DNA from 4 places in the Xenorhabdus bharatensis genome. Region 1 is predicted to be linked to each of the others. Evidence: predicted binding sites of a transcription regulator. Region 1 holds the regulator's gene; each other region holds the start of a gene.

Region 1 (8,050 bases):
GCCTTGTAATGAGTTTCTTTTCTTCTAATTGATCTAACGTTCTTACCAGGGATGGTTGTTCAATACCAATTGCTTTTGCAAGTTGTATCTGTGACTGCTCCGGTGGTAACAAACTAATATTGTAAAGAGTAACCCAATGTGTCTGAGTTAATTTCAACGGCTTCAAGCGATGATCAATTAAAGCGCGCCAAACACGAACTAAACGTGCCAGGTCTGATCCCAATGTCAATTCCAATTACCCCTCCTTATAATTAGAGACTCATATAACATCAATGAATTATCCAATCAGTTTATTCATATGAATAATGGATACGCATCCTATATCTTGCTCACATTAGCAGAGTCAGATATTTCGCTAATTACTTAATTAGTATCGCGTTGGCTTGTTACTTAAAGTTGACATCTTCGTCGCCCTAAAGAGCGAAGTTTTACGGCGCACCGAATAAAATCGCGCATTAATCCACCAACGATATAAACTGTATAAAATAATCCTCCAACTTAACTATTAAGATTTTAAATATCAACGAAACAGATACAAACTCCAAAAAATAGACACAGTACCACTCGGTTAAAGTTCTATAAGAATAACCGCCATCCAAATACTAATCTATATATTTTTACATTAATATCATTTTTATCTTACAGTTAGCGTTAAGTAGATTATAAAACCTATTAAAAACAAACAGATAAAAAATTAGCATGATTATTGTTCGATAATTAATTATTTGATAAGAAACCTTTACCTAAAGGGTTTAATTAGTCAATCTCTGCAATATTTTTAAACGACCTATATCAAATAAAAAATAGGTAATATGAATAAAATATCACTTTATCATGGCAAAAGTTCTTAACCATAATGAAAATATGAAATATTATTCATATAAGAAAATTTCATTAACAGTTGAAAATGTGAATTAAAATAAACCAAGCTGTTTTGATGGAACAACTTCGTCATGTCCGTTATTTTTCAGTGTCCGCAGATATCTATCATGGCATAACCGCAATATTTCTCTTTTTTGCCCATCAGATAATTTCATCCACATAAAGCGTTCTTCCCTATTACGATAGCAACCTCGGCAGAAACCACTGGGACCTGATTCACAAATCCCTTTGCAAGGATTCGGAATAACAAAAAACTCTAGTTGCTCAGCCATGTCATCCTCCTGTATACAAAATTACCTAAACGATTATCTCTGAGAGAACTACAACATTATCTAGATCCAGCTCACATCAAATAAGTGATTACAAAGTAGTCTCGAGTAAAACAAAGGTGAAAGGACGCATTGAATTACCGTGTGTTTACCCTATATAGTTAAAAAACAATGGGGTCAGAGCACGAAATTCCGCCATTTTGCACTTTCGTGAAATTACTATTTTGATATAAAACCATAAACATAAGAGGTAATCATGCGTCTACTTCATACAATGATCCGTGTTGGCAACATGCAACGGTCGATTGATTTTTATACTAAAGTAATGGGCATGCGTCTACTTCGTACGAGTGAGAATCCAGAGTATAAATATTCCCTCGCCTTTGTAGGTTACTCTGATGAAAGCCAAGGTGCGGTCATCGAATTAACGTATAACTGGGATGTTGAGAGCTACGAAATGGGTACAGCATTCGGTCATATTGCTTTAGGTGTTGATGATGTTGCGGCAACGTGTGAACGTATTAAACTTGCTGGAGGCAATGTAATTCGTGAAGCTGGGCCAGTGAAAGGCGGAACAACTGTTATCGCTTTTGTTGAAGATCCAGATGGTTATAAAATCGAACTCATTGAAAATGAAAGCGCCAGTAACGCATTAGGTCATTAATTATTTTCCATATGCAAGTCTCCATATACAAGGGCATCTTTAACATGCCCTTCGTTTCCACTAGGTCGATATTACTTCTGCAATGCACAATAAATTTTGTCATAATATCCGCTATCCTGAAGTTAAGAATAAAATCAGATGTCTAATATAAAAGATCAAAACATGCTCAGTGGACGCTTTCGTGGTTATTACCCCGTTGTTATTGATGTAGAAACCGCTGGGTTTAATGCGCGGACAGATGCTTTACTTGAGATAGCTGCAACGACTTTAAAAATGGATGCCGAAGGTTGGCTGGCTCCGGCTGATACGCTGCATTTCCATATTGAACCCTTTGAAGGAGCTAATCTTGATCCGGCTGCGCTGGCATTTACAGGTATTGACCCGACTAATCCATTACGGGGAGCTGTCAGCGAATATACTGCGCTGCATGCCATTTTTAAGATGATCCGCAAAGGTATGAAAGAGAATAATTGCAACCGTGCCATTATAGTTGCTCATAATGCCAGTTTTGATCACAATTTTGTTATGGCGGCAGCTGAACGCGCTCGTTTAAAGCGTAATCCATTCCATCCTTTTGCTACGTTTGATACGGCTGCGCTGAGCGGTTTGGTGCTCGGTCAGACTATTCTGGCAAAAGCCTGCATTACAGCAGAAATCCCCTTTGACAGTAATCAGGCACACAGTGCTCTCTATGATACAGATAGAACGAGCCTACTTTTCTGCGAACTAGTTAATCGTTGGAAGCGATTAGGTGGTTGGCCGCTGGCCACTCCGGACGACGAAGTCTGATAAACTAAGAGCCTATTTGATTAGGCTCTTAGTACCAATAATGATTATCAAATCTTACTGGCTGTCTTCTTGTTCACGGTATTTATCCGCGGTTTCTTTAATCAATGTTTGCAGTTCACCGCGTTGATACATTTCCATCAGGATGTCACATCCCCCGACTAACTCACCATCAACCCAAAGTTGAGGGAATGTCGGCCAGTTAGCATACTTAGGTAATTCAGCACGGATATCTGGGTTTTGCAAGATATCCACGTAAGCAAAACGTTCACCACATGCAGATAAAGCCTGAACAGCCTGAGCAGAGAAACCACAGCTTGGCAGCTTTGGTGAGCCTTTCATGTACAGCAAAATCGGGTTTTCATTAATTTGGCGTTCGATTTTCTCAATTGTCGTCATTTTTACTTCCTTAAACCGCAGGTGCTGTTTATCAGCATCAGAAAAGATTGATTCAGAATACCACTTTCTGGTGCTGGTTTTCTACAGCGAACGTGCTGCTGCAAATTTTTATTCTGAACAACAAATTGTAATCACTGATATTTTCATACCCTATAAATATTTAATCCATTAAAACTGAACAGTTCTACATCAGCTCATTATTAAATCGCATCTTTTTCCCTGTTATTTAGCAGAAAAGTTGTTAAGATAATCACTAAAATAGCAACATGATAATAAGCTTAAATTTGCTCTATCCATGATTAATACTTTACGAATCATGGTTTATAAAGCCAAAAACCCGATATTAAAAGGAGTATGCAATGTCTTTTGAATTACCAGCATTACCTTATGCTAAAGATGCCTTAGAACCTCATATCTCAGCAGAAACTCTGGAATATCATTACGGCAAACATCACAATGCTTATGTTGTGAATCTGAATAACCTGATTAAAGGTACAGAGTTTGCTGGGAAAACACTGGAAGAAATCATCGAGACTTCTGATGGCGGTATCTTCAATAATGCTGCGCAAGTATGGAACCACACTTTCTACTGGCACAGCCTGTCACCAAACGGTGGTGGTGAACCTACCGGCAAAGTTGCAGAAGCCATCAACAAAGCTTTCGGCTCTTTTGCTGAATTCAAACAGCAATTTACTGATTCAGCCCTGAAAAACTTCGGCTCCGGCTGGACATGGCTGGTCAAGAAAACTGATGGTAGCCTGGCTATCGTTAATACTTCCAATGCAGCAACTCCACTGACTGGTGAAGATAAACCTGTTCTGACCGTTGATGTATGGGAACATGCTTATTACATCGATTACCGCAATGCCCGTCCTCAATATCTGGAGCATTTCTGGGCTCTGGTTAACTGGCAGTTTGTGGAAGAAAATCTGGCTTAATTAGCCTATCAGTACAATACAAGGGCAAGTTTTTCCGGTTCTGCGCACTGTTATGCTGTCTGAAGCTGAAGCGTGAAAAACTTCCCCTTGAAAAATAGATGGCGTTTCACCACTATGTTATTTCTGGGCTTAAGGTTATTTCCGTACTCAGGCGATCAAACAGAGACTCGCCAGAAAAACAATCATGACTAACGCACTACAAGCAGTCAATAATCCCAATTTCAGATCTGTATCCATAAACCATCCTCATCGTGAAAATTAAGACTCAGCAACACCATAAATTTTAAGTGGTTATTTATCTCAAAGATTAAAAATCGCACTGTGATATTTAATACATATACTTTATAGCATCGATTACTGCTTTCACTTTTGAGCTAGATCAGACAAAATTCACGGTTTATCACTAAATTATTGCCAGTTATCTTCCTATATACAAATATAATACTGGCAAATGATTAACAAAGATCTATATCCAGATAAAGGGTATACAAATTTAGACCAAAAGGTCAGGAGTCCTTTTTATCATGGCAACGATTAAAGATGTGGCTAAACGCGCTGGTGTTTCAACCACAACCGTATCCCATGTTATTAATAAAACCCGTTTCGTCGCCGAAGATACGAAAGCCGCAGTATGGGCTGCCATTAAGGAACTGAATTATTCTCCCAGTGCCGTTGCCCGAAGCTTAAAAGTCAACCACACAAAATCTATCGGGTTATTGGCAACTTCAAGTGAAGCACCTTATTTTGCTGAAATCATCGAGTCTGTCGAAAATAGTTGTTATAGCAAAGGCTATACATTGATTTTATGTAATTCCCATAACAACCTCGACAAACAAAAAGCTTATCTCGCAATGCTGGCACAAAAACGTGTAGATGGCTTGTTAATTATGTGTTCAGAATATCCTCAACAGTTGCTGGGGATGCTGGAGGATTATCGCAATATTCCTATGGTTGTCATGGATTGGGGGGAATCCAGAGGGGATTTTACGGATGCCATTATTGATAATGCCTTCCACGGCGGTTATTTAGCAGGCCGATATTTGATTGAACGTGGGCATCGTGATATTGCCTCCATTCCCGGCCCATTAGCCAGAAATACAGGCGGCGGGCGTCATCAGGGTTTTATCAAGGCACTGAAAGAAGCCAATATTACTATTCGGGATGAGTGGATTGTTCAGGGAGATTTTGAGCCTGAATCAGGTTATCAGGCCATGTGTAAGATCTTAAACCAGAAGCATCGCCCTACTGCGGTGTTCTGTGGTGGGGATGTGATGGCAATGGGCGCTATTTGTGCTGCCGATGAGATGGGTTTACGCGTCCCTCAGGATATTTCTATCATTGGTTATGACAATATCCGTAATGCCCGCTATTTCACACCCGCACTGACAACGATTCACCAACCTAAAGAACGGCTGGGACAAATGGCTTTCTCCACGCTACTTGATAGGATTATCAATAAACGTGAAGATGCTCAAACCATCGAAGTCCACCCGCGTCTTGTAGAGCGTCGTTCTGTTGCTGATGGTCCTTTTATTGATTATCGCCGCTAACAGTTAGTCTTCTTGCAGCCATTCAGCATTAAGCGTTGTGTTATCACCAAGATATCCAAGCAACCAGCTTAATGCAGGTGAATGGCTTTTCTGTGACCATGTCAGGCAGCACGGGCTATCAGGTAACGGCTGCTCAAGTTCAAGTACACACAATTTTCTCTGACGAATAAGCGGCAAGGCCCGGTGTTTAGGCACCATTCCCACACATAACCCCTCCATTAAACATGACAATCCCGCCTCCCAATCAGGAACCACCAACCGTCGCTGATTATCTAAAGCCCATGTATCACGCTTAGGCAGATTACGTGATGTATCCTCAAGACATAAACTGGCATAAGGCCGCAATTGGTCATCATTTAGTTTTTCCGTTATGAGTGCCAGCTCATGCGCAGGGCTGGCAACACACAGCCACGGCATAAAACCCATATCCCTGAAACTGTATCGCTCACCCACAGGAGAAGCACGGGTTGCACCAATAGCAACATCAACTCGCCCATCCACCAGCGCATCCCAGACGCCATTAAAAACTTCGGGATAGATAAATAACTCAATATCCGGAAAATGACGATAGAAATCCAGAATAAGCTGGCGTGTCCGTTCTGGTTTAACAACCTGATCAACAGCAATACTGAGTTGACCGCGCCACCCGTTTGCCACTTGCTGACATTGGTGCCGGGTATGATTCATTTTTTTGATAACAGAACGGGCTTCTTTGACAAAAATGGCTCCCGCTTCAGTTAACTCTACGTCACGGTGACGGCGTTCAAACAGAGAAACTGCCAGCCATTCTTCAAGTTGCTTTATCGTATAACTGACGGCAGAAGGCACACGGTGAAGCTCTGATGCAGCCGCACTGAAACTTCCTGTTCTTGCCACCGCATCAACAACTTCCAGAGAATATTCAGACCACATGTTTCTTCCTTTTAATTTTTTTCATAGCATGGTACAAATAATACCGTTTCACAATCAAAAATCACGCCATATAAAATAAGCTCCATATTTCTTTATCAATTACCACACCGATTGACTAACGCGATTTATTAACACAATGACAACAAATAAAAACTCTCTTCCATTTATGTTCTATCTTGCCGGCCTGAGTATGCTCGGTTACTTAGCCATTGATATGTATCTGCCTGCCTTTGATGCCATGAGCAAAGATTTAAACACATCAAAAGGTGCTATCAGTGCAAGTCTCAGCATTTTTCTCGGCGGTTTTGCCGTTGCTCAACTCTTATGGGGATTACTTTCTGATCGTCTGGGAAGAAAGCCTGTTCTGATTATCGGCTTATCCCTGTTCTGCCTCAGCTGTTTGGGTATACTTTGGATAACAAATGCAACTCAATTACTTGTCCTGAGATTTATTCAGGCTGTTGGCGTTTGCTCTGCTGCCGTTTCCTGGCAGGCTCTGGTTGTCGACAGATATGATGCTGAGCGCACAAAACGTGTTTTCGCTATGATTATGCCATTAGTTGCGCTTTCCCCTGCCCTTGCACCATTATTAGGCGCATGGTTACTGTCACACACCAGCTGGAGAATGATATTTCTTGTCTTGATGGCGGTAACGCTGTTACTACTGATACCTACACTTTTTCTGACGAACAAACGTGTTCCCATTGATACCAGCGCAGATAATAATAGTGCTTCTTTCTTCACTTTATTGAAGTCATCAGCTTTTAGCGGCAATGTTTTGATTTATGCTTCCTGTAGCGCAGGCTTTTTTGCCTGGTTAACGGGTTCACCAACTATTTTAAATAGCATGGGCTATGACGCAACAGATATCGGTTTAAGTTATATTCCACAAACTTTGGCATTTATGGTCGGTGGGTATGGTTGCCGTATTTTGTTGGAAAAAGTTAAAAGTGAAACTATATTTCCTATCTTATTGGCAGGTTATGCCATCAGCATGGTACTTATCTATTTAGCTGCTTGGTTCTATCCTTCTTTCATCGTTATTCTTATTCCTTTTTGTGTTATGGCAGCAATGAATGGGGCTTCTTATCCTATCGCTGTAGCAAATGCTCTTTCTGTTTATCCGAAAGACAGCGGTAAAGCGGCTGCATTGCAAAATGCTTTACAATTAGGCCTTTGCTTTATGGCCAGCATGCTTGTTGCCATGTTTATGAAAAGCCCTCTCTTGTCAACGACAACAGTGATGGTAGCAACCATTATCCCAATGGTAATAGGTTATTATTTACAAAAGAGAAAGTGTGATATTGGCAACTAATTATAAATTGATTAGTTACTCCACAATATAATACCTAAGAATACTCTAAACTAAAGGTCATATGATGATATGACCTTCCTCCAGCATATTGTTTAAATATTATTTCACCCATATACTCATATAGATTCATTATTCTAAAAAGCTCGGAATTTGAGGTTTAGAAGAGCAATGAAGCTCTCTTTTATATCACGGACGAATGGCATAACTGCCTTTAAGTCATTTTCTGATTAGTTTCAATATTCCCTACGGATTTCAAAATTCAGTTCAGCGGTAAGAAAACGAATCCAGGGAAGTATAAATAACCAGTAACAAAGAGGTACCTCAAAATTCCACCA
Region 2 (8,050 bases), on a different contig from region 1:
AACGGATTTGCTGCGTTATAGTTATTCATCCCTGACAACGCCGAGTTCAGTATTCCAGTGGAATATGCAAACGGGTGAACGTGAATTGCTGAAACAGCAGGAAGTGAAAGGGTTCAATAAAGAAAACTATGAAAGTCAGCGTATTTGGATCAAAGCGCGGGATGGGGTAGAAGTACCGGTTTCTTTGGTTTATAGCAAGTCCCTGTTCAAAAAAGGTCAGAACCCGATTTTGATTTACGGCTATGGTGCCTACGGTATCAGCATGGATCCGTATTTTAGTTCTGCACTTTTAAGCCTGTTGGATCGTGGTTTTGTCTATGCACTGGTGCATGTTCGTGGTGGTGGTGACTTAGGCCGTAATTGGTATCTTCAGGGTAAGCTCGAAAATAAAATGAACAGCTTCCATGATTTTATTGATACGACGAAGGCATTAATTGCTGAAGGTTATGGCGATAGTAAACGAGTTTATGCCGAAGGTGGCAGTGCAGGTGGTTTACTGATGGGAGCGGTGGTTAATCAGGCACCGGAGCTATATCGTGGTGTCATCGCTAAAGTTCCTTTCGTTGATGCTGTGACGACAATGCTTGATCCGTCTATTCCGTTAACGACAGGGGAATATGATGAGTGGGGGAATCCGGATGATAAGGACGTTTATTTCCGTATGAAATCTTATAGCCCTTACGACAATATTCAGCCCCAGCGTTACCCTCATTTATTAGTAACAACCGGCTTACATGACTCTCAGGTGCAATACTGGGAGCCAGCGAAATGGGTAGCTAAATTAAGGGAAATGAAAAAAGGGGATAGTTTACTGTTATTAGAAACTAACATGGATACAGGTCACGGTGGAAAGCCGGGGCGTTTTAATCGTATAAACGATATTGCTTTCGATTATAGTTTCCTGTTGATGTTGGATGATGCTAAAACCTATTTCCCACACTTAAAAGATTAATAAAAATATATTAATAATGATGGATACTGATAATTCGTTATCAGTATCCAGGGTTTTTACACCCTAAAAACAATAAAATTATCGCAAAATTAGCGAAGCAATGTGAGCTTTAATAAATATTTTTAATTTAGGATGATATTAATGAAAATCATGGCAAGAATAGCTGGAGCCAGTGCAGTATTTATCGGGCTTCAGGGAATCGCTTACGCTGAAAACACAGATGACAATAAAAACCAGAAAGTCATGCGATTCAGCCCATTAAAAGTTTCCGGCTCTCAGGATAATAAAAACAGGCCACAAATTGAAGCCATGGAAAAACCCGGTGCTTATAGTTCTGTGGGAGAAGATAATAAACTGGAATCGATGGACAGCGTATTACGTAGTTTGCCGGGCACTTATACCCAGATGGACGCCAGTCAGGGGACGATAGCCGTGAATATCCGTGGCATGAGCGGATTTGGCCGCGTTAATATGATGGTAGACGGGGTGAGCCAGAGTTTTTATGGTATAGCTCCGAATCCATATGGTCATGGGCAACAGCCTTATAATCAATTTGGTAGCTTAATTGATCCTAATTTTATTATCCGAACGGATATTAATCGTGGGCAGGTTAGTGATGGGGATTCAGTTAATGCGCTGGTGGGAAGTGCTAACTTCCGTACTATTGATATTGATGATGTTATTTTTGAAGGAAATAACCTCGGTATACTCACTAAATCAACTTATGGTACTAATGGATTAGGTAAAAATGGTATGATTGCCATTGCAGGAAAAACGCAGGCATTCAGCACTGAAGGTTCGATTGGTGCTATGCTTGCTATGAGTGGTCACAGTATTGATGCTCACTATAAAAATGGCATGGGAATTAGCAGTGACGAATTTGGCACAGATAAAACATTTAAACAGAAACCCAATTCACAATTGATGAAAATCAATATTAAACCAAATGATTTTCATGATTTGGAGTTAGCTGGGCGTTTTTATCATAATAAATTTACTAAACGTCATGTAGATAGTTATGATTATTATCTGAAATATCATTACACACCATTTAGTGAATTAATTGATACTAAAATTTTACTTAGTACGGGGCGTAGTGATCAGAATGTGCAATCTGGAGCTATACCTGGTTTAGGTGGTAGTGAATCGCATAATAAATCTGCTGCCATTAATATCAAAAATACCAGCCGATTTAATTATGGCAATACTGATTTTGCATTTACTCTTGGTAGTAAATTTATGAACACTGAATACAATAAAAAAACGTTCATAGGTCTTGGTGCTGAAAATACAGTAAAAGAAGAAGACATCCAATTCTCACCGAATGGAAAGCAATATATTAATAGTATTTATAGTAGATTGAAAATAGAGCATGGTATTTATACGGCTGATTTAGGAGTAAATTATTTAAATTATAATATTAAAGGATTTAAACCTGCCTGTGACCCTCGTATTCCCTGCTTTCCTCAGGGAGCTGCTCCGGTGAATGTTAAAGATCATGGAATCAACCCAAGTATTTTGTTATCAGCAGAAATCATGCCTGAATTTCAGCCATTTGTAAGTTATACACATTCAATGAGGGCACCTAATATTCAGGAAGTATTTTATGGTGGCGGAGAAGGTAGTTCTGTCAACCCTTTTCTTAAGGGTGAAAAATCGGATACTTATCAAATAGGTTTTAATAGCTATCGCCCAGATTTAATTGTTGATGGAGACTCATTTTATCTGAAGGCAGCACTATTTCACACTAAAATTAAAAATTATATTAATAGTGATAAATATACACTTTGTGGTGAAAGAAAAATGTGTAAAAATGATATATCAATAAATGAGGTGGATATTAATGATTTAAGTGCTGATGTTAATACATATATATATACTAACAGTTTAACCCCTGTCATTATCAAAGGTGTTGAGATGGAAGCTAATTACGATGCTGGTATCTTTTATAGTTCGTTGGCATATAGTCATCAGAAGACACGGCAACCTACCTCACAAGCGGCAACTGTCATGGGAACAAGCTCCGCATCTCAGCTACCGGAGTGGTATATGACATTGGATACTGGCTTTCGGCTATTGGAAGAAAAAATAAGTGTAGGTGCAATAGTGAAATATACGGGACAATCTTATCATCAGGATTCTGATATAGATGTAAGTTGGGACATTGAGGAGAAAATGGTAAAAGATGATAAGATACCGACTATTATTGACTTATATACAGATTATCAAATGAATAAAAATATCCTTGTTAAATTTTCTGTACAGAACGTCGCTAATAAAAACTATGCAGATGCTTTGAACCGTATGAACTCTTCACCAAATGTGACTAGTGGTGAAGTTACATCCCAAACCGCCCGCGGCAGAACCTACGTAATGGGTGCTGAAATTCGTTTCTGATAGAATATTAAGATAATAGCCACTCTGGGATGTTACCTAGAGTGGCTATTAATATTTTTTATGCAGGTGTAGCTATATATTATATTAAAATACTGTTTTTCGTTAAATAATATGAAATTATATTTCATGGCTGTTTTGGTAGGTTGTTAATTATCGCCTTAATACTGTTGATAGCCAAATCAATTCCGATGCATATATCATTATATATTTTCTCGCTAATTATTTTGGCATCTTTTAACAAGGAAATAATTCCTTTGACTAAGTTTTCTATATTTGTAATAATATCAATGATGTCAGCTTTTAATTTATCACCTAATTTAAAATTTTCTGCCGAACTTGTTATTTCTTGCATAGTTATCTCACTCTATTTTATTTTAGTGTTATTTTCTATGAACACAGAATCAATGATTTTTTTGATGAGTTCTGCCAACCCTTCAGATGAAGCTATTATAATATTATATGTTTGAGTGGAGATGATATTAGCATCAAGTAATGTTTTAGCTATGCTTTTAATCAAGTCAAAAAAAGAATCAGTACATTTTTCAATATCTGTTATCACTGGTTTGCTAATGTTTTGTATTTGTAGCACTGCATCGTTCATAATATCCTCGCGATTTAGTATTGTGTAGTTTTGATAATTAAAATAAGAATTAATAAGGTTAAAGTTTATTCTAAAATACCCTATTCTATATAAGATATAGAGTTATTTTTTTAAAATGTTAATTTTAGATGTTATTCTAAAAAAATATTAATTTCTTTTTTAGGAAAGTGATTTAAATGTTAATTTAATAAGTGATTTCCTTATGTAATTAAGTGTAGAATAAAGATGTCATTCATCAAGTGACAGAGTGAGGAAAAATATAATAAGGTGGGGATTTTTAATATAACCCTCTTATTAATTTAAAAATTATAATGTGAAATTATTTTTTCTCTTGCTAGCTTTTTTCACTTGAGTCACCTGACTCTCAACCCAGCCATCCTGTACTCGTGTTTTCAGTGAGTCCCCCACTTTTACTTGCTTAATCTGCTTCAGCAGCTTCCCATCCGGTGTTTCGCTGATACTATAACCACGACTCAAGGTTGCCAGCGGGCTGACAGCTTCCATTCGTGAACAAGAAACAGCGAATCTCTCTTTATAGCGGGATAATTGCCGCTCAATTGCCTGTTTTAAGCGAAAGTCAATCTGTTGAATATGCTGGCTATGATGTCTTATCTCCTGTTCAGGAGTGTGTTGTAACAGACGCTGAATTAATTTTTCACTGACAGAAGAATTCTGTTTTAAATGACGTAGTAAACCATCAATTAATTTCTGACGTAATTCAGATAAACGATTTTGTTGACGAGCCAGCCGTAAATCAGGGCGTTGTTGTTGGAGACGGTGGTGTAATCCATTAAAAATACGTTGCTTCTGGGCAAAGAAGTAATCCATTGCCATTTCGAGGCGCTGTTGCAGGGATTGAACTTGTCTCAGCAGCTCAAGTTGATTACGACTCACTAACTCAGCTGCAGCGGAAGGCGTGGGTGCACGTAAATCAGCGACGAAATCGGCAATAGTGACGTCAGTTTCGTGCCCGACGGCACTGACGACAGGAATTTGGCTATGGAATATCGCCCGTGCCACCTGTTCATTATTAAAACACCATAAATCTTCCAGTGAGCCACCACCGCGCCCGAGAATGAGAACATCACATTCCTGCCGGATATTAGCTAATTCAATCGCCCGAATGATTTGTAGCGGTGCTTCTGTTCCCTGAACTGCGGTAGGGTACACAATAACCGGTAGAGAAGGGTCACGTCGTTTCAGAATATTCAGAATATCGTGTAACGCAGCACCACTGGCTGAAGTAATCACACCAAGCCGTTTTGCAGGGGAGGGAAGCGGTTTTTTATAAATCTGCTCAAATAACCCTTCAGCGGTGAGTTTCTGTTTTAAAACCTCAAACTGTTGTTGTAGTAACCCATCTCCGGCAGGCTGGATACTTTCCACAATCAATTGGTAATCACCCCGTGGTTCATACAGAGTGATCTGTGCTTTTACTAACACCTGTTGACCATTTTGTGGCCGGAATGTCGCCCGCAAATTGTAACTACGGAACATTGCCGCCCGGATTTGTGCCCGTTCATCTTTCAGCGTGAAATACCAATGACCTGACGAAGGTTGGGAGAAGTTAGAAATTTCAGCACTGAGCCAAATTCTACCCATTTCAAGCTCTAATAGCTGACGAACCGTCTGATTCAGACGACTAACAGAAAAAATTCCAGTGTTGGTTGGCAGTGACATGTGAGCTAGATCAAATTTTAAAACAAGGACTTAATTGACTGATAATAACTGCTCACCACCACTAATCAAGAAATTTTTTCAGAAAATGCTGGAGGCAACCGATTACGGCCTGTATAATGCCGCGGCAATATTTTATCCCTTATTGACGCCCCATAGCTTGGTGAGATATTGCTCATGTTACGAATTAAAAAAGAAGCATTAACTTTTGACGACGTTCTGTTGGTTCCTGCCCATTCTACAGTTCTGCCTAACACGGCAGATTTGTCCACACAATTAACATCTACTATTCGCCTGAACGTGCCTATGCTCTCAGCAGCAATGGATACCGTGACGGAATCTTCTCTGGCTATCGCGTTGGCACAGGAAGGGGGAATTGGCTTTATTCACAAAAACATGCCTATTGAACGTCAGGCTGAAGAAGTCAGCCGCGTGAAAAAACATGAAAGTGGTGTTGTTACCGATCCTGTCACTGTCACGCCACAAACGACATTGCGTGAAGTTAATGAATTAGCTGCACGTAATGGCTTCGCTGGTTATCCTGTTGTAACAGAATCTAACGAGCTGGTAGGTATCATTACTGGTCGCGATGTGCGTTTTGTGACAGATTTGGAATTGCCGGTTACCGCAGTAATGACACCAAAAGAGCGTTTGGTGACGGTAAAAGAAGGTGAAGCCCGTGACGTAGTATTGCAGAAAATGCACGAAAAACGCGTAGAGAAAGCACTGGTTGTGGATGATAACTTCCACCTGCTCGGCATGATCACAGTGAAAGATTTTCAGAAAGCAGAACGTAAACCAAACGCTTGTAAGGATGAGCAGGGTCGTCTGCGTGTAGGTGCTGCTGTTGGTGCCGGTGCTGGCAACGAAGAGCGTGTTGATGCGCTGGTAGCTGCTGGTGTAGATGTGTTGCTGATTGACTCATCCCATGGTCATTCTGAAGGTGTTTTGCAGCGTATCCGCGAAACCCGCGCTAAATACCCTAATCTGCAAATCATTGGTGGTAACGTGGCAACGGGTGAAGGCGCTAAAGCGCTGGTAGAAGCTGGTGTGAATGCTGTTAAAGTCGGTATCGGCCCTGGTTCTATTTGTACGACCCGTATCGTGACCGGTGTTGGTGTACCACAAATTACCGCCATTGCTGACGCAGTAGAAGCGCTGGAAGGAACAGGGATCCCGGTTATTGCTGATGGTGGTATCCGTTTCTCTGGTGACATCGCTAAAGCGATTGCCGCAGGTGCTGCATGTGTGATGGTTGGTTCCATGCTGGCAGGTACAGAAGAATCTCCGGGTGAAATTGAACTCTATCAGGGGCGCTCATTCAAATCCTATCGTGGAATGGGTTCTCTGGGCGCAATGTCTAAAGGTTCTTCTGATCGTTACTTCCAGACTGATAATGCGGCAGATAAATTAGTACCGGAAGGTATCGAAGGCCGTGTTGCTTATAAAGGACTGCTGAAAAACATCGTTCACCAACAAATGGGTGGACTACGCTCCTGTATGGGTCTGACAGGCTGCGCTACGATTGATGAACTGAGAACTAAAGCAGAATTCGTTCGTATCAGTGGCGCGGGTATTCAGGAAAGCCACGTTCATGACGTGACTATCACGAAAGAATCACCAAATTACCGTTTAGGCCTGTAATTTACTTACACAGTGGCTCGCGATAGCGGGTCACTGATTTTTTTATTTTTTAATTGCCACTTGTTTTGGGAATTCACCTCTAATGACAACTAATATCCATCAACATCGCATTTTGATCCTTGATTTTGGCTCGCAATATACACAACTTATTGCTCGCCGTATCCGTGAAATCGGTGTTTATTGTGAACTTTGGACATGGAATGTCACTGAAGAACAAATCCGTGCATTTAACCCTAGCGGCATTATTCTTTCTGGTGGCCCGGAAAGCACAACTGAGAACAACAGTCCACGTGCGCCAGAATATGTGTTCAACGCGGGTGTGCCAGTATTGGGTGTCTGCTATGGCATGCAAACCATGTCTATGCAATTGGGTGGCGAAGTTTCTACCTCTAGTGAGCGTGAGTTTGGCTATGCTCAGGTTGAGCTGAAAGGTGATAGCGAACTGTTCCGCGGTATTCAGGATGCACTGAATGAATCAGGTACACCGGTACTGGATGTGTGGATGAGCCATGGCGATAAAGTTACTGCCATTCCGGAAGGCTTCACGACTGTAGCCAGCACTGATAGCTGCCCATTTGCTATTATGGCGAATGAAGAAAAACGTTTTTATGGTGTACAGTTCCACCCGGAAGTGACTCACACTCATCAGGGTCTGAACATCCTGAAACGTTTTGTGCTGGATATTTGCCAGTGTGAAGCCCTGTGGACACCTGCATCTATCATTGATGATATCGTAGAGCGTCTGCGTGCGCAGATCGGTGATGATAAAGTTATCCTTG
Region 3 (8,050 bases), on a different contig from region 1:
ACCTAAAAAAGCAAGCAATACCAAAAACGAAAAACCAACGCTGCATTGATTGGTGATTAATTAATAATAATGAGATTGCAGGAGAGGGTATGACCAAACAAGAATATTTGTCCCGTCGTCAGGTATTATTGTCGAAAATGGCACCGGCCAGTGCGGCCATTATTTTTGCAGCCCCGCATGCGACACGCAATTCAGATAGTGAATATCCTTATCGTCAACACAGTGATTTTCTTTACCTGACTGGATTTAATGAACCAGAGTCTGTTCTTATCCTTATCAAAAGTGATGAAACTCACAATCATAGTGTGTTGTTTAACCGAGTGCGTGATCTGACGGCGGAAATCTGGTTTGGTCGTCGGCTCGGGCAAGAAGCTGCACCGGAAAAACTTGGTGTAGATCGTGCGTTACCCTTTGATGCTCTTGACGAGCAACTCTACCTGCTGCTGAACGGGCTGGACGTGGTTTATCATGCGCAGGGCGAATTTGAATATGCGGATAAGATAGTCTTCAGTGCTCTGGATAAATTACGCAAAAACAGCCGTCGTAATCTCACTGTGCCATCAGTGATAGCCGATTGGCGCCCGTGGCTGCATGAAATGCGTTTGTTCAAATCAGAAGCTGAATTGGACATCATGCGTAAAGCGGGGCAAATCAGTGCACAGGCGCATACCAGAGCGATGCAGCATTGTCGCCCGGATATGTTCGAATATCAGCTTGAAGCGGAAATTCACCATGAGTTTACCTATCATGGTGCACGTTATCCCGCTTATAACACCATTGTTGGTTCCGGCGAAAATGCCTGCATTCTGCATTACACAGAAAATGATCGCTGTATGAAATCTGGTGATTTAGTGCTTATCGATGCAGGTTGTGAATATCAAGGTTATGCGGGCGACATTACGCGAACATTTCCGGTCAATGGTAAATTTACCCGTCCTCAGCGAGAAATTTATGACATTGTGCTGAAATCCATCAATGTCTCTCTGGAACTTTATAAACCGGGTACCTGCATGAGAGAAGTGACGGGGCAGGTTGTGCGTATCATGGTTGAAGAGTTGGTTAAGCTGGGCATTCTGCATGGCGAAGTCGAATATTTGATCGAGACCAATGCTTATCGTCAATTTTTCATGCATGGTTTAAGCCACTGGCTGGGTCTGGATGTTCACGATGTAGGCCATTATGGTGTTGATCGTGATCGTATTCTGGAACCGGGCATGGTATTGACTGTTGAGCCGGGGCTGTATATCGCACCGGATGCTGATGTACCGCCGGAATATAGGGGAATTGGGGTCCGTATTGAAGACGATATTTTGATTACAGAATCAGGTAATGAAAATTTAACCGAATATGTCGTTAAAGATCCTGATGAAATTGAAGCACTGATGGCACAGGCAAAATAGAGTTAGAGTCATATACCCGATGGATTTCAAGCTGCATCCCAGTCAGGGGGCAGTTTGAAAAACGAGGGGGAAAGTAATCAGGAAGTGATAATGAGCGTGATTATCGTAGGAGGAGGAATGGCCGGTGCAACACTGGCGCTTGCTATTTCTTCTTTAAGTCGGGGGCAGTTGCAGGTTTCTTTAATTGAAGCGGCAGAGCCGGCACAGGAACACCCGGGTTTTGATGCAAGGGCAATTGCCTTAGCTTATGGCACATGTCAGCGTTTAAACCAGATAGGCATCTGGTCTGCCCTGAAAGATTGTGTGACACCAATTACTCACGTTCATGTCAGTGATCGCGGTCATAGCGGTTTTGTGAATATTCGAGCCGATGACTATAACATTCCGGCATTAGGCAACGTGATTGAATTGCACAATGCCGGAAATCGCCTGTTCGATTTACTAAAACAGGCACCGAATATCCGGCTTTACTGTCCGGCGAAAGTGAGTTCTGTTGAGCGTTTCGACTCTTCTGTCTCCATTACTTTGGATAACGGTGAAAAACTGACGGGAAAACTTCTGGTAGCGGCAGATGGAAGTCAGTCCGCTGTGGCCAGTGCCTGTCATATTCCGTGGCAACGACAAGATTATGGTCAGGCCGCCATTATTGCCAATGTTCTGACATCTGAAGATCCTCAGGGGCGGGCGTTTGAGCGTTTTACCCAGCATGGCCCGTTAGCATTACTGCCAATGTCTGAAGGGCGCAGTTCACTGGTCTGGTGCCATCCATCTGAAAAACTGTCGGAAATCAGTCAGTGGGAAGATAGCGAGTTTCTTCAACAATTGCAGAAAGCGTTTGGCTGGCGACTGGGTAAAATGTTGGCAACAGGCCAGCGGCATTGTTATCCGTTGGCTTTATCCACAGCCGGGCAGCAGATTAGCCATCGTCTGGCACTGGTAGGTAACTCATCGCAAACACTGCACCCGATTGCAGGACAAGGTTTTAATCTGGGGATGCGTGATGTTATGGCGCTGGCTCAGGTGATTTCGGAAGCTGCGGTTGAAGGGCATGATATTGGTTCTTATCACGTTCTGGCGCGTTATCGGCAGCAACGGAATGTTGATCGAGAAGTAACAGTCGGTATTACTGATGGTTTGGTCAGATTGTTTGCCAATGATTATTTTCTGTTGAAAGCCGGGAGAAATCTCGGGCTGATGGCGATGGAAATACTGCCATTGACGAAAGGAACACTGGCTCGCCAGACACTAGGATGGGTCAACCATCATTCAACGGCAGAATAAGTCAGATTAAGAGGAAATAAAAACATGCAGTCATTTGATGTGGTGATCGCAGGAGGCGGGATGGTTGGCCTTGCGCTGGCCTGTGGTTTACAGGGTAGCGGCTTGCGTATCGCGATTGTTGAAGAACATCCGCCAACCGGTAAATTTCATACCAATGATGAGCATGCGCTGCGTGTTTCTGCCATCAATGCTGCCAGTGAAAGATTATTAACTCATCTTGGTGTCTGGCAGAAGATACTGGCAATGCGCACCAGTCCTTATCAGGGAATGGAAGTCTGGGATCTGGATAGTTTCGGGCGCATCCAGTTCAGTGCAGCAGAAAATGGTCTGAGTCACCTTGGGCATATCATCGAAAACCGGGTGATCAGGCAAGCGTTGTGGGAACAGGTCGAAAGTTCATCTGACATCACAGTGTATTCTCCTGTTTCACTGAAAAATGTTGCATGGGGAGAAAATGAAGCCTTTATTACTCTGTCTGATGAAAGTATGTTGACTTCACGGCTGGTGGTTGGTGCAGATGGTGCTCACTCATGGTTGCGTCAGCATGCGGATATTCCGCTGACGTTCTGGGACTATGAACATCACGCACTGGTCGCTACCATTCATACAGCAGAACCCCACCAAGGCGTTGCCCGTCAGGTTTTCCACGGAGATGGCATTCTTGCTTTTCTGCCACTGTCTGATCCCCATTTATGCTCTATTGTCTGGTCGTTACCCGCTGAAGCAGCAAAACAGCGCAAAGCTATGGATACTGAGTTATTCAACCGGCATTTGAGTGCTACTTTTGATATGCGTCTGGGGCAATGCGAACTGGTTAGTGAACGGCAAACCATTCCTTTGATGGGGCGCTATGCGCGTAATTTTGCCGCACATCGGTTAGCTTTATTAGGGGATGCGGCACATACAATCCATCCGTTAGCTGGTCAGGGAGTCAATCTGGGGTTTATGGATGTAGCAGAACTGATTGGCGAACTTAATCGACTGAATCAGGAGGGTAAAGATATCGGGCAATACCTCTATCTTGGTCGTTATGAGCGGCGTCGTAAACACAGTGCGGCTGTCATGCTGGCCGGTATGCAGGGTTTTCGCCAGCTATTTGACGGAAATAACCCCGTCAAAAAGTTGGTTCGTGATGTAGGGCTGGCTATGGCTGACCGTTTGCCCGGCGTAAAACCACAGTTGCTCCGCCATGCAATGGGCCTTCATGATCTACCGGATTGGTTGGTTACTCAGACTCATTCAGTTGAAAAATTCTAATGCCGACTTCAATTTAGGATTAGTTTTTTTTATATCAGGCTAAAGTGTATTCAGTCAATTTGCTTCACACTTTAGTCTGTTTCTAATAAAAAAAGTATATATTTTGTAATTTACTGCCAGTTTTTAGCGTCCTTCCACAATAAATTAGAAAAAAATCCTGCATGATAGTGAAGCATTTTTGAAGCTATCACTACAGTGTTAATAATTTATCCTATGGTTCATTTCTATTTTCAGTGATAACTTCTAGTCCAAGGTATCGTTTGCGCTGTTAACCGTTTTTCTGCTTCATGATCCAATATTTGTCGGTTAATACGCCGTATTTACTCAGATCAAGAACATCTTCATGTCAAGAATGGAAAGAGGGAAATAATGTCAAAACACACCCCATTGTATGAACAACATCTGGCATGCGGAGCGCGCATGGTAGATTTTCATGGCTGGATGATGCCCCTTCACTACGGCTCACAAATCGACGAGCATCACTCGGTGCGTACTGACGCGGGTATGTTCGATGTTTCCCATATGACCATCGTGGACTTACACGGTACTGGTTGCCGTGATTTTCTCCGTTATCTTCTGGCAAATGATGTTGCCAAACTGACTGAAAAAGGCAAGGCACTCTATACCGGTATGCTGAATGCTTCTGGCGGCGTTATTGATGACCTGATTGTCTATTTTTTCACAAACGATTTTTATCGCATGGTTGTTAACTCAGCAACACGTGAGAAAGACTTAGCGTGGATAAAACAACACGCTGAAAAATATCCTGTTGAGATCACCGTGCGTGATGATCTGGCGCTTATTGCGGTGCAAGGCCCGAATGCACAATCTAAAGTTCAATCTTTGTTAAGTGATGAACAAAAACAAGCTATTACAGGTATGAAGCCATTTTTTGGTGTTCAGACAGGTGATTTATTTATTGCCACTACCGGTTATACCGGTGAGGCCGGATATGAAATTGCCATGCCTCAGGAACGGGCTGCTGATTTTTGGCAACAATTGCTGAAAGAAGGCGTCAAGCCGGCAGGGTTGGGTGCGCGGGATACATTGCGTCTTGAAGCCGGAATGAACCTGTATGGTCAGGAAATGGATGAATCCATCTCTCCATTGGCGGCTAACATGGGATGGACAATTGCATGGGAACCGGAAGATCGCCAGTTTATTGGCCGCGAAACCCTGTTAAAACAACGTGAGACCGGAACAGAACAACTCGTCGGATTAATCATGCGTGAGAAAGGTGTATTGCGTAGTGGGTTAACGGTTGGTTTTACAGATGAAACGGGTACGACACATTTTGGTGTTATTACCAGTGGGACATTCTCCCCTACATTAGGATTCAGTATTGCCCTTGCACGGATACCGCGAGGGGTTGGAAAACAGGCAGTTGTCCAGATCCGCAATCGTGAGATGGCAGTTCAGGTTGTGAAACCGGGCTTTGTGCGGATGGGGAAATCGCTTGTAGGATGATTTTGGTCGCAACATTTTAATTAATAAAAAATAATGGAGATGGAACCGATGAGTCATGTACCCGTTGAATTAAGATATGCCGAGTCACACGAGTGGGTTCGTTCTGAAGGAAATGGCGAATACACCGTGGGTATTACTGAACATGCCCAGCAATTGTTGGGTGATATGGTGTTCATAGACCTACCTGAAATCGGAATGCAGTTAAATGTTGGTGATGATTGCGCTGTTGTTGAATCAGTTAAGGCTGCTTCTGATATTTACGCGCCATTGAGTGGTGAAGTCATTGCTGTTAACCCGGCTCTGGAAGGCTCACCGGAATTAGTGAACAGCGAGCCTTATAATGATGGCTGGTTGTTCCGCATCAAGGTAACTGATGAAAGTAAATTGTCCGAACTACTTGATGCAGAAGGTTATCGGGCATTACTGGTAGACGAAGAGTAAGCATTTATCGCCCCGTACCACTGGAACTATATCGTGAGCGGGGCGTTTTTCATGTGTGCCGTTTTTAGCTAGTTTCAGGAAATTATTATCAATGACCCAGACTCTAATCCAACTTGAAAATCAAGGTGAATTCATTCGTCGCCACATTGGTTCTTCTGCCGGACAGCAAAAAGAAATGTTGGCAATGGTAGATGCAAGCTCCCTTGATGATCTCACTAATAAAATTGTTCCCCGTGATATCGCACTGGCAGAACCACCAGCAGTAGGGGATGGTGCGACAGAACAACAGGCACTGACTGAACTGAAGGCAATAGCAGGTCAGAACAAGCGTTACCAGTCTTATATTGGTATGGGATATGCGCCTTCAATTCTCCCGCCGGTCATCCTGCGTAACCTGTTGGAAAATCCGGGTTGGTATACGGCATATACGCCATACCAGCCGGAAGTTTCTCAGGGAAGACTGGAATCCCTGCTTAATTTTCAGCAAGTTACCATTGATCTAACCGGATTAGATCTCGCTTCAGCATCACTATTGGATGAAGCCACTGCGGCGGCAGAAGCAATGGCAATGGCAAAACGTGTCAGCAAACTGAAAAATGCTGAGCGTTTCTTCGTTGCTGATGATATTCACCCACAGACACTGGATGTGGTTCGTACACGAGCGGCGACATTTGGGTTTGATGTCATTGTTGATAAAGCAGAAAAAGCACTGGAACTGGAAGGCATTTTTGGTGTTCTACTACAACAAGTAGGTACCACAGGTGAAGTTCATGATTACAGCGATCTCATTACAAAACTGAAACAGCAAAAAATTATTGTCAGCGTTGCTGCTGATATTATGGCATTAGTCATGCTGACAGCGCCGGGTAAACAAGGTGCTGATATTGTCTTTGGTTCAGCGCAGCGTTTTGGTGTTCCGATGGGATACGGTGGCCCATATGCCGCATTCTTTGCCTGTCGTGATGAATACAAACGTTCAATGCCCGGACGTATCATTGGTGTTTCCCGTGATGCTGCCGGGAATCGGGCATTACGTATGGCGATGCAGACGCGTGAGCAACATATTCGCCGTGAAAAAGCGAACTCCAATATTTGTACATCACAGGTATTGCTGGCAAATATTGCGGGTATGTATGCGGTCTATCATGGTGCCGAAGGCCTGAAAAGAATAGCAGGGCGTATTCATCGGTTGACTGATATTTTAGCCTCAGCCTTGCAAAAAGCGGGTTTAACCCTGCGCCACAAAACGTGGTTCGATACATTGACGGTAGAAGTCACCGATAAAGCACCGGTACTGGCACGTGCTGAAAGCGCACACATCAATTTGCGCACAGATATTCTTGGTGCAATTGGTGTGTCATTAAGTGAAAAAACCAGTCGTGAGGATTTGATAACCCTGTTTCAGGTTTTAACTGGCACTGAAACGGTGTTAGATGTTGATGCACTTGATCTTGAAGTTTCAGAACGCAGCCAGTCTGTTCCGGTTTCAATGTTGCGCAATGATGAAATTCTGAATCATGATAACTTCCGCCGTTATCACAGCGAAACAGACATGATGCGCTATTTGCACAGCCTGGAACGTAAAGATCTGGCCTTGAACCAAGCGATGATCCCGCTGGGTTCATGCACAATGAAATTGAATGCAGCCGCTGAAATTATGCCAATTACTTGGCCTGAATTTACGGATTTACATCCTTTCTGCCCACCGGAACAGGCACAAGGCTATCAGCAATTAATTAGCCAGCTATCTAACTGGCTGGTATTGCTGACGGGTTATGATGCAGTATCTATGCAGCCAAACTCGGGTGCTCAGGGAGAATATGCCGGCTTACTGGCTATTCGCCATTACTATGCCAGCCGTGGCGAGCAACACCGCCATATCTGTCTGATCCCAAGCTCTGCACATGGTACAAATCCGGCATCAGCACATATGGCTGGCATGACCGTGGTTGTGGTCGATTGTGATAAAGATGGCAATATCGATCTGACCGATCTGCGGGAAAAAGCAGAGAAATACAGTGATGAGCTGGCCTGTATCATGGTGACATACCCATCAACCCACGGTGTATATGAAGAAACCATTCGTCAGGTTTGCGACATTATTCACCAAAATGGTGGGCAGGTTTATCTTGATGGCGCAAATATGAATGCTCAGGTAGGGATCACTACACCGGGTTTTATCGGTGCTGATGTTTCACACCTTA
Region 4 (8,050 bases), on a different contig from region 1:
TATTCATTTTAAATATTCTATTTATTTTGTTTTTCGGTTTTTTTAGCGCGTTATTTCTATTTTTAGAGAATAATCAGCAATTTTATTGCCGTAATGATATTCAAAATTCATCGGGTATAGTGGAGCAGAGCAGGCCTGGTGTGAGATGAGCTGTAAGGAGGATTAAGTATCATTTAAGTCATGGTTTATATAATTATTCCTGCTTTTTTCGGTTATTTTAACATAATACTCTGCGATATAGGGTATTTCTATAATGATATTTTTAGGTTGAATATCTTCAGTTTTATTTAACTATAATGGTTGGGTGTTGTTGATAATATCATGTTTTATTTCATGGACTTTTCCCATGATAAAACCTATTATTTGGCCGTTTTATCTTGGTCATATCTACCTGTATATACTCAATTTCTCTGAAATAGAAACCAGAAAGATAATATAAAGGTATAACTGACCAGACAGCTGTTAATCAAAAAATTTTCAGGAAGATAATAATGAAAAGTAAACTGACTTTAGCTTCTGTTTGTCTGGCTTCACTCATGCTGGCCGGTTGTGCAACAGAATCTTCATCAACACTTCAGGTTCAAAAAGTTTCCTCGTATAACACAACTTACAAAGGCATTCGCAGCCCTATCGCGGTGGGTAAGTTTGAAAACCGCTCAAGCTACCAGAATGGTATTTTCTCTGATGGTATTGATCGTTTGGGTAACCAGTCAAAAACTATTCTGGTGACAGATTTACAGCAAACCGGTCGTTTTAATGTGCTGGAGCGCACGAATATGGCCGAATTGCAAACAGAAGCCGGGTTACAAGGTAAGGCACAGAAGTTAAAAGGGGCAAATTATATCATTACTGGTGCAGTGACTGAATTTGGTCGCAAGGAAGTGGGTGACCACCAGTTATGGGGAATTTTAGGTCGTGGTAAATCACAGATCGCTTATGCAAAAGTGATGCTGAATGTGGTGAATGTAGAAACTTCTGAAGTCGTTTTCTCTTCAGCAGGCGCCGGTGAGTACAAGCTATCCAACCGTGAAGTTATTGGGTTTGGCGGTACTTCGGGTTATGACTCCACTCTGAATGGCAAGGTTTTAGATTTGGCAATCCGCGAAGCCGTGAATGATTTAGTGTCAGGTATTGAAAGTGGTGCCTGGAAGCCAACAAATTAATAATAAATATTATATAGGAAAAATCATTTAATGTTTTTGATGAAAAAGACGGGGATGTTACTGGGCACGTTAGTGTTAGTCGGATGTGTACAGGCACCTAAAACTATTTATGAATGGGGTGATTACCAGTCAACGCTTTACCAGTATTACCAACAAGATAAGACTGGGCCACTGGAGCAGATACAGGCTCTGGAAAAAGTGATTGAACAGGCAAAAGCTAAGGATAAACCTGTCCCTCCCGGCCTGCATGCACAAATGGGGCTACTGTATAGCAAAACAGGTAATATTGAGGATGCCTTTCAGCAGTTTGAAATAGAGAAAAAATTATTTCCTGAATCCGCACCTTATATGGATTTTCTGCTGAGCAAAAATAAGGGAGTGAAATAATGAACCGTATTTTGGGCGCGATTGGTGCTTTATTTTTGCTGATGCTGACTGGGTGTGCCAAACAGGCACCGCATGATTATTCTGCCTTAAGGGCAAGCGATCCTAAATCGATACTGGTTCTGCCTGCAGTGAATAAGTCTGTAGATGTGAAAGCCGCTGGCAGTGTGATTTCTCAGGTTACTTATCCATTGGCTGAGTCAGGATATTATGTTTTTCCTGTTGCGGTAGTGGAAGAAACCTTCCGGCAGAATGGCGTGTCTGAGGCTCAGGATATTAGCAATATCAGCTATAAAAAGCTGTATGATATTTTTGGCGCAGATGCAGCACTTTACTTGGATATCACGCAATACGGTACACAATATCAGATCATCAGTAGTGATACTCGTGTGACTGCTGAAGCTCGTTTGGTTGATTTGCGTACAGGTGAAAAAATCTGGGGTGGTATAGCAACAGCATCCAGCGCAGAGAATCGTAACAATGGTGGTGGCGGAATTATCGGTATGTTAGTGTCTGCGGCCATTGAACAAATTGTTAATACTGTAGCGGATAGAGGCCACGAGATTGCGGGTATTACCAGCAACCGCTTGTTAAGTGCCGGGCAATATTGGAATGGCCACTTGCTGTATGGCCCACGCTCAGCGTTTTATCGTAAAGAAAAAACAGAATAATTATTCCTGTTACCTTTCTGATTGTTTTATTACAAAAATGCCGCAGATAATCACTGCGGCATTTTTACTCACGTTCTTGAGTCTGATTAGACATCCAATCGCTTAGTTTGCCATTTTTTGGATTTCCAGCGCCACGCATTTACCAGACCACGAACCCACTCATCACAGAAAAAGCCGATCCAGATCCCCAGAATACCCATTCCCATGGTAATTCCCAGAAAATAGCCAATGGGAATAGAAATACCCCACATGAAAATCAGGGCGGTATAAAGTGGGAACCGGGCATCGCCGGAAGCTCGCAGTGCGTTTACCATAACGATATTAAAAGTACGCCCCGGCTCCAGAAACACAGATAGCAGGAAGAGTGGCAGTAACAGCTCAATGATTTTTTGGTCTTCTGTCATCAGGCCGAGAAGTGGTTGCCGGAACGCCCAGAAAGATAAAACAACCCCAATTGTGACGATAACACCGATTTTCAGGCTCTTGATACCTCGGATGTAGGCTTCTTCAAAGCGTTTTGCCCCGACAAGATGACCCACCATAATTTCATTACCAATACTGGTAGCAATCCCAAAAAGCATAATGAACAGCGATAGCTGGAAATACAGTGTCTGTGCTGCCAGAGATGTTTCGCCCATCAAACCGATAAATGCCTGTGCAGTCATGTACTGTAATATCCATACGAGGTTTTCACCGGCCGCGGGTAAACCGATATGCAGGATTTTACCAAGCATATTTTTTGACCAACATATGAGTAATTTTGGTACCAGTTTTATTTTCAGGCCATAAAATAACAAGCCACAAAGGAGAATAACCGCAACAGTACGACCGAAGACTGTAGACCACGCCACTCCTTCCAGCCCATATTTAGGCAGCCCGAAGAACCCGTACAGAACAATCATATTGCCGACAATTGTCAGCAGATTGGCAATCAGGGTGACATACATGGCTGATTTTGATTTGCCATATACTCGCAAGCACGCTGCCAGAATAATTGAAATGGCTTCTGGTATCAGACAGATACCTAAAATATGTAGATAAGCAAATCCATCATCCATCAGATTTTCTGGCAGATTCATGATATGCAGGATTTTGTAGCCGAAGAAAATAGTTACTAATGCACAGCCAAAACCCAACACAAAATTAAAGGCGATGGAAATATGGATCGCCTGACTGGCTTTATCCCGCCTTCCTGAACCGAGGTATTGGGCGATGACAACGCTGCAACCCACGCTGATGAAATTGAAGATAGTAATGAACAGATCAAAAACATGATTGCCAACGCCCATCGCAGCCAGATAAGCCGAAGAAATATGGCTGACCATATAGGTATTGATTAACAGCGTCGCCATATGAAGAAAAATATCAATGAAGATCGGCCAGCTCAGGGAAAAAAGCGAACGATCAACAACATCAGATTGATGCATTATAAAAAACCTATTGTTTGAATTGAAATGAGTGGTCTTTTTGTGGTGTGACATATACTCAGAAGACAGGCGTAATTTTACTTGGTTTATTGGTTGATTGATAGGCAAAACACACGATTTGCTGATAGATAACAGGTAATAAAATTTATGACTATGACTTGATTCTTATCCCCGATTCACTGGATAATCTTCTGCCTCAAATTATCTCACCATTTTTTTATCTCAAAAGCCAAACGATTGCGTATGAGAAATGGCTGAACTGATAGCATCAGCATTTTTAGTGTTATCAAGTGACGTAATCGTTTTCGTCGGGAAAGGAGTAAAGAAATGATGAGAAAAATAATGATTGATATTTAACACACTGGCAGGGGATAAACATGTCTGGCATGCAGGCACCAACTCAAGGCAAACTCGATAAGTATTTTAAGATAACTGAACGTGGAAGCTCGGTACGTAAAGAGATTCTCGCTGGGTTAACAACATTTCTGGCCATGGTTTATTCCGTGATTGTTGTGCCGGGTATGCTCGGACAAGCCGGATTTCCTCATACTGCGGTATTTATTTCTGTCTGTCTGGTGACTGGCATTGGCTCATTGCTGATGGGGCTATGGGTTAATTTGCCGATGGCGATTGGCTGTGCCATCTCACTGACCGCCTTTACGGCTTTTAGTCTGGTATTAGGGCAGCAAGTTAGCATTCCTGTTGCACTGGGTGCTGTTTTCCTGATGGGATGTATATTTACTTTTATTTCTGTTACCGGCATTCGGGCCTGGCTATTGCGCAATATACCAATGGGGATTGCACATGGAGCAGGGATTGGTATCGGGTTATTTTTGCTACTTATCGCCGCAAATGGTGTCGGCTTGGTAATTAAAAATCCGAAGGAAGGCTTACCCGTTGCCTTTGGTTCACTGACAGCTTTTCCTGTCTTTATGACCCTGTTTGGTCTGGCTGCGATTATCGGTTTAGAGAAGAAAAAAGTTCCCGGTGGCATTTTGCTGGTTATCATCGCTATTTCAATTATTGGCCTGATTTTCGATCCTGCGGTGAAATATCAGGGGTTTTTTAAACTGCCAACATTAGGAGATGATGGCCTTTCACTGATGTTCAGTATGGATATCATGGGGGCTTTACAGCCAGCTGTCCTGCCAAGTCTTCTTGCACTGGTGATGACCGCAATATTTGATGCCACAGGGACTATCAGAGCCGTGGCTGGGCAGGCTAACCTGTTGGATAAGCGTGGACAGATTATCAATGGTAGCAGGGCGTTAACGGCTGATTCTGTCAGTAGTATTTTTGCCGGAGCGATTGGTTCTTCCCCTGCTGGCGTTTATATCGAATCTGCCGCAGGAACTGCTGTAGGCGGAAAAACAGGGTTAACAGCAACCGTTGTCGGTATTTTATTTCTGCTGATCTTATTCCTTTCTCCTTTGTCATATCTGGTTCCTGCTTATGCCACTGCACCGGCTTTAATGTATGTCGGGCTGCTGATGCTGAGCAATGTGAGAAAGCTGAATTTCGATGATTCTGTTGATGCTGTGTCAGGGCTGTTGTGCGCCGTATTCATCGTTCTGACCTGTAATATTGTTACAGGAATTATGTTGGGTTTCAGTACGTTAGTTGTCGGTCGTATTTTTGCCGGTGAGTGGCGTAAGCTGAATATGAGTACGGTAGTCATTGCCACTGCACTGGTGGTATTCTATGCCAGCAGCTGGGCCATTTAGCCAGAACTAGCCTGAAAGTTATGCGTAAGCGGTTAACGTTTGCGCATACATTCCCTTGCCCGATAATTTTTAAAACCTGTCAAATTTTCGACAAAATCCGTCAGATAAGTATAAAATAAGAAAATGGCTTGCGGGTCATTGATTCACAATGTGATTGTTTTTTGATTTTCCAGAATAACTTCAATTTTTGTGGTTATTAGCGCTGTTATTAGAAAGAAAAAACAGTCACAATCTCCTCACCGACGGATTTTTGGCAATTTGTAAGGGTAACATGGAAATATTCTTTACTATCTTGATCTTGATTTTGGTGGTGTCAGTTTCTGGTGTTCTTACTAAGGTGATCCCGTTCCGTGTCCCTTTGCCGATAGTGCAAATAGCAATGGGGGCGTTGCTGGCTTGGCCTCATTTTGGTTTACACGTTACTTTCGACCCTGAATTATTCCTCGTTTTACTTATCCCTCCTTTGTTATTTGTTGATGGCTGGAAAACACCGACCAGAGAATTTTTTCACCATGGGCGTGAAATCGTTATTCTGGTTTTAGTGCTGGTTTTAGTAACAGTTGTCGGTATTGGTTATTTGATTTACTGGTTACTGCCGAGTATTCCGCTTATTGCGGCTTTTGCTCTGGCCGCCGTGTTGTCACCAACCGATGCCGTTGCCTTATCCTCAATCGTCGGGAAAGGGCGCATTCCTAAAAATATGATGAGTGTGCTGGAAGGTGAAGCGTTGATGAATGATGCTTCGGGTCTGGTCGCTCTGAAATTTGCTGTGGCAATTGCCATGGGAACAATGGCATTTACGGTCACCGGTGCAACATTCGAATTCTTTAAAGTGGCAATTGGTGGTCTGGCATCGGGTGTTGCTGTCACTTGGTTGTACAGTAAATCACTGCGATTGATGAGCCGCTGGAGTGGCGATGATCCCGCGACTCAAATTATGTTCATGATGTTGTTGCCATTTGCTTCTTACATGATTGCTGAACATATCGGTGTTTCTGGCATTCTGGCTGCTGTTGCGGCGGGTATGACTATCAGTACGGCCGGCGTGATCCGCAATGCACCGCTGGATATGCGTCTGCGGGCGGATAATGTCTGGGGAATGCTGGCATTTGTATTTAACGGGCTGGTATTCATCATGCTGGGGTTACAATTGCCGGGAATTTGGGAGACGTCTGTTGCTCAGGCTGATCTTGACCCGCATGTAGAAACCTGGATGCTGTTCGCTGCTGTGGGCATTATTTATGGCGCACTGGTATTGCTGCGGTTCTGCTGGTTATGGCTGATGAAAAATACCAGTAAAATCCTGATGAAGAAGAAACCACTGGAATTTTCAACCTACACTACGCGTGAATTGTTGTTGGCTTCGTTTGCGGGAGTCCGTGGTGCCATTACTCTGGCTGGTGCTCTGTCCGTGCCGCTTTTCCTGCCGGATGGTGATCCGTTTCCTGCCCGTTATCAGTTGATCTTTATCTCCGCAGGTGTGATTCTGGTTTCACTTTTTGTTGGTGTTATTGCCCTGCCACTTTTGCTGAGAGGGATGAAAGTGGGAGACAAACAGGCTGATCTTGATGAAATCAGAATGGCGAAAGCAGCAATGGCTGAAGTTGCGATTGTCAGTATGAATAAAATGGAAGAGCGCCTGTCTGCCAGCACAGAAGAAAAATTAGATGCAGAAGTGATTAGCGAAGTTGCTTCCCGGGTGACCGGTTACTTACGGCGCCGTACTGCGGGTACCGACGAGGGTGAACACAGCTTGGAGGTCGAAGAACTGGAGCGTCGTTTCCGCCTGACAGCATTACGTGCTGAAAGAGGGGAACTCTATCACTTGCGCGCAACCCGTAAGGTTAGTAATGAAACATTACAGACGCTTTTGCATGACCTTGACTTGCTGGAAGCACTATTAGTGGATAAATCTCAATAAATATGTGGCTATTAACAATCACAACATTTTTGTGGGCCGCTTCATTCAGCCTGATCGGTGCTTATCTTGCCGGTCAGGTTGATAGTTGGTTTTCTGTACTCATCAGAGTAATGCTTGCTGCTCTGGTATTCCTGCCATTTCTGCGCTGGCGTGGGTTATCGCTGAAAATTATTTCGCTGTATATGGCAGTGGGCGCTTGCCAGCTGGGTGTGATGTACTTGTTTGTATTTCATGCATACCACTATCTGACAGTGGCAGAGTTTTTGCTGTTTACTGTCATGACACCACTGTATGTCACACTGATCTACGATTTGCTGAAGCGTCAACAACTGCGTTGGGGATATGCGCTCAGTTCACTGCTGGCTGTTGCCGGAGCTGCGATTATCCGTTATGACCGGCTAAGTGAATCTTTTTGGATTGGCTTGATTTTGGTGCAACTGGCAAATATTTTCTTTGCCATTGGTCAGGTTGGTTATAAGCGTTTGATGGAAAAGCATCCGATCCCACAACGAGTGGCGATTTCATGGTTCTATTTAGGTGCCTGTGTTGTTGCAATTATCGGATGGTTAATCTTTGGTAACCCACAGAAACTGCCGACAACGCAATTACAGTGGTGGGTTCTGATCTGGTTAGGCGCAGGAGCCTCCGGTATTGGCTACTTTATGTGGAACTATGGTGCAACTCAGGTTGATGCCGGAACACTCGCAATTATGAATAATATGCTGGTTCCGGCCGGGTTACTGGTTAACTTTGTCATTTG

What was found. Region 1 encodes PurR, which represses purine synthesis genes. Its sites were predicted from a motif close to CANGCAAACGTTTGCNTG; they were not measured.
Region 2: a site for PurR is predicted at 5,722-5,739, ahead of guaB (IMP dehydrogenase). Genes of this name have one in related genera too.
Region 3: a site for PurR is predicted at 4,204-4,221, ahead of gcvT (glycine cleavage system aminomethyltransferase GcvT). Genes of this name have one in related genera too.
Region 4: a site for PurR is predicted at 3,938-3,955, ahead of AAC855_RS01915 (NCS2 family permease). Genes of this name have one in related genera too.

What each region holds. Positions count from the first base shown of each region.
Region 1 is NZ_JBBMXG010000005.1:82,503-90,552, reverse strand. It holds gene slyA (transcriptional regulator SlyA) at 1-235, opposite strand, end outside; gene AAC855_RS06655 (DUF1289 domain-containing protein) at 915-1,154, opposite strand; gene gloA (lactoylglutathione lyase) at 1,408-1,815, shown strand; gene rnt (ribonuclease T) at 1,954-2,604, shown strand; gene AAC855_RS06640 (Grx4 family monothiol glutaredoxin) at 2,659-3,000, opposite strand; gene sodB (superoxide dismutase [Fe]) at 3,360-3,938, shown strand; gene purR (HTH-type transcriptional repressor PurR) at 4,463-5,488, shown strand; gene punR (DNA-binding transcriptional activator PunR) at 5,492-6,400, opposite strand; gene punC (purine nucleoside transporter PunC) at 6,537-7,715, shown strand.
Region 2 is NZ_JBBMXG010000004.1:139,687-147,736, reverse strand. It holds gene AAC855_RS05555 (S9 family peptidase) at 1-952, shown strand, start outside; gene AAC855_RS05550 (TonB-dependent receptor domain-containing protein) at 1,094-3,349, shown strand; gene AAC855_RS05545 (hypothetical protein) at 3,474-3,701, opposite strand; gene AAC855_RS05540 (hypothetical protein) at 3,714-3,950, opposite strand; gene xseA (exodeoxyribonuclease VII large subunit) at 4,257-5,630, opposite strand; gene guaB (IMP dehydrogenase) at 5,805-7,271, shown strand; gene guaA (glutamine-hydrolyzing GMP synthase) at 7,354-8,050, shown strand, end outside.
Region 3 is NZ_JBBMXG010000009.1:35,452-43,501, reverse strand. It holds gene AAC855_RS10155 (YecA/YgfB family protein) at 1-49, shown strand, start outside; gene pepP (Xaa-Pro aminopeptidase) at 90-1,400, shown strand; gene ubiH (2-octaprenyl-6-methoxyphenyl hydroxylase) at 1,491-2,681, shown strand; gene ubiI (FAD-dependent 2-octaprenylphenol hydroxylase) at 2,706-3,938, shown strand; gene gcvT (glycine cleavage system aminomethyltransferase GcvT) at 4,308-5,405, shown strand; gene gcvH (glycine cleavage system protein GcvH) at 5,454-5,846, shown strand; gene gcvP (aminomethyl-transferring glycine dehydrogenase) at 5,938-8,050, shown strand, end outside.
Region 4 is NZ_JBBMXG010000002.1:46,344-54,393, forward strand. It holds gene AAC855_RS01895 (CsgG/HfaB family protein) at 492-1,163, shown strand; gene AAC855_RS01900 (DUF4810 domain-containing protein) at 1,194-1,550, shown strand; gene AAC855_RS01905 (DUF799 domain-containing protein) at 1,550-2,218, shown strand; gene AAC855_RS01910 (MATE family efflux transporter) at 2,305-3,645, opposite strand; gene AAC855_RS01915 (NCS2 family permease) at 4,023-5,369, shown strand; gene AAC855_RS01920 (Na+/H+ antiporter) at 5,641-7,290, shown strand; gene AAC855_RS01925 (carboxylate/amino acid/amine transporter) at 7,293-8,050, shown strand, end outside.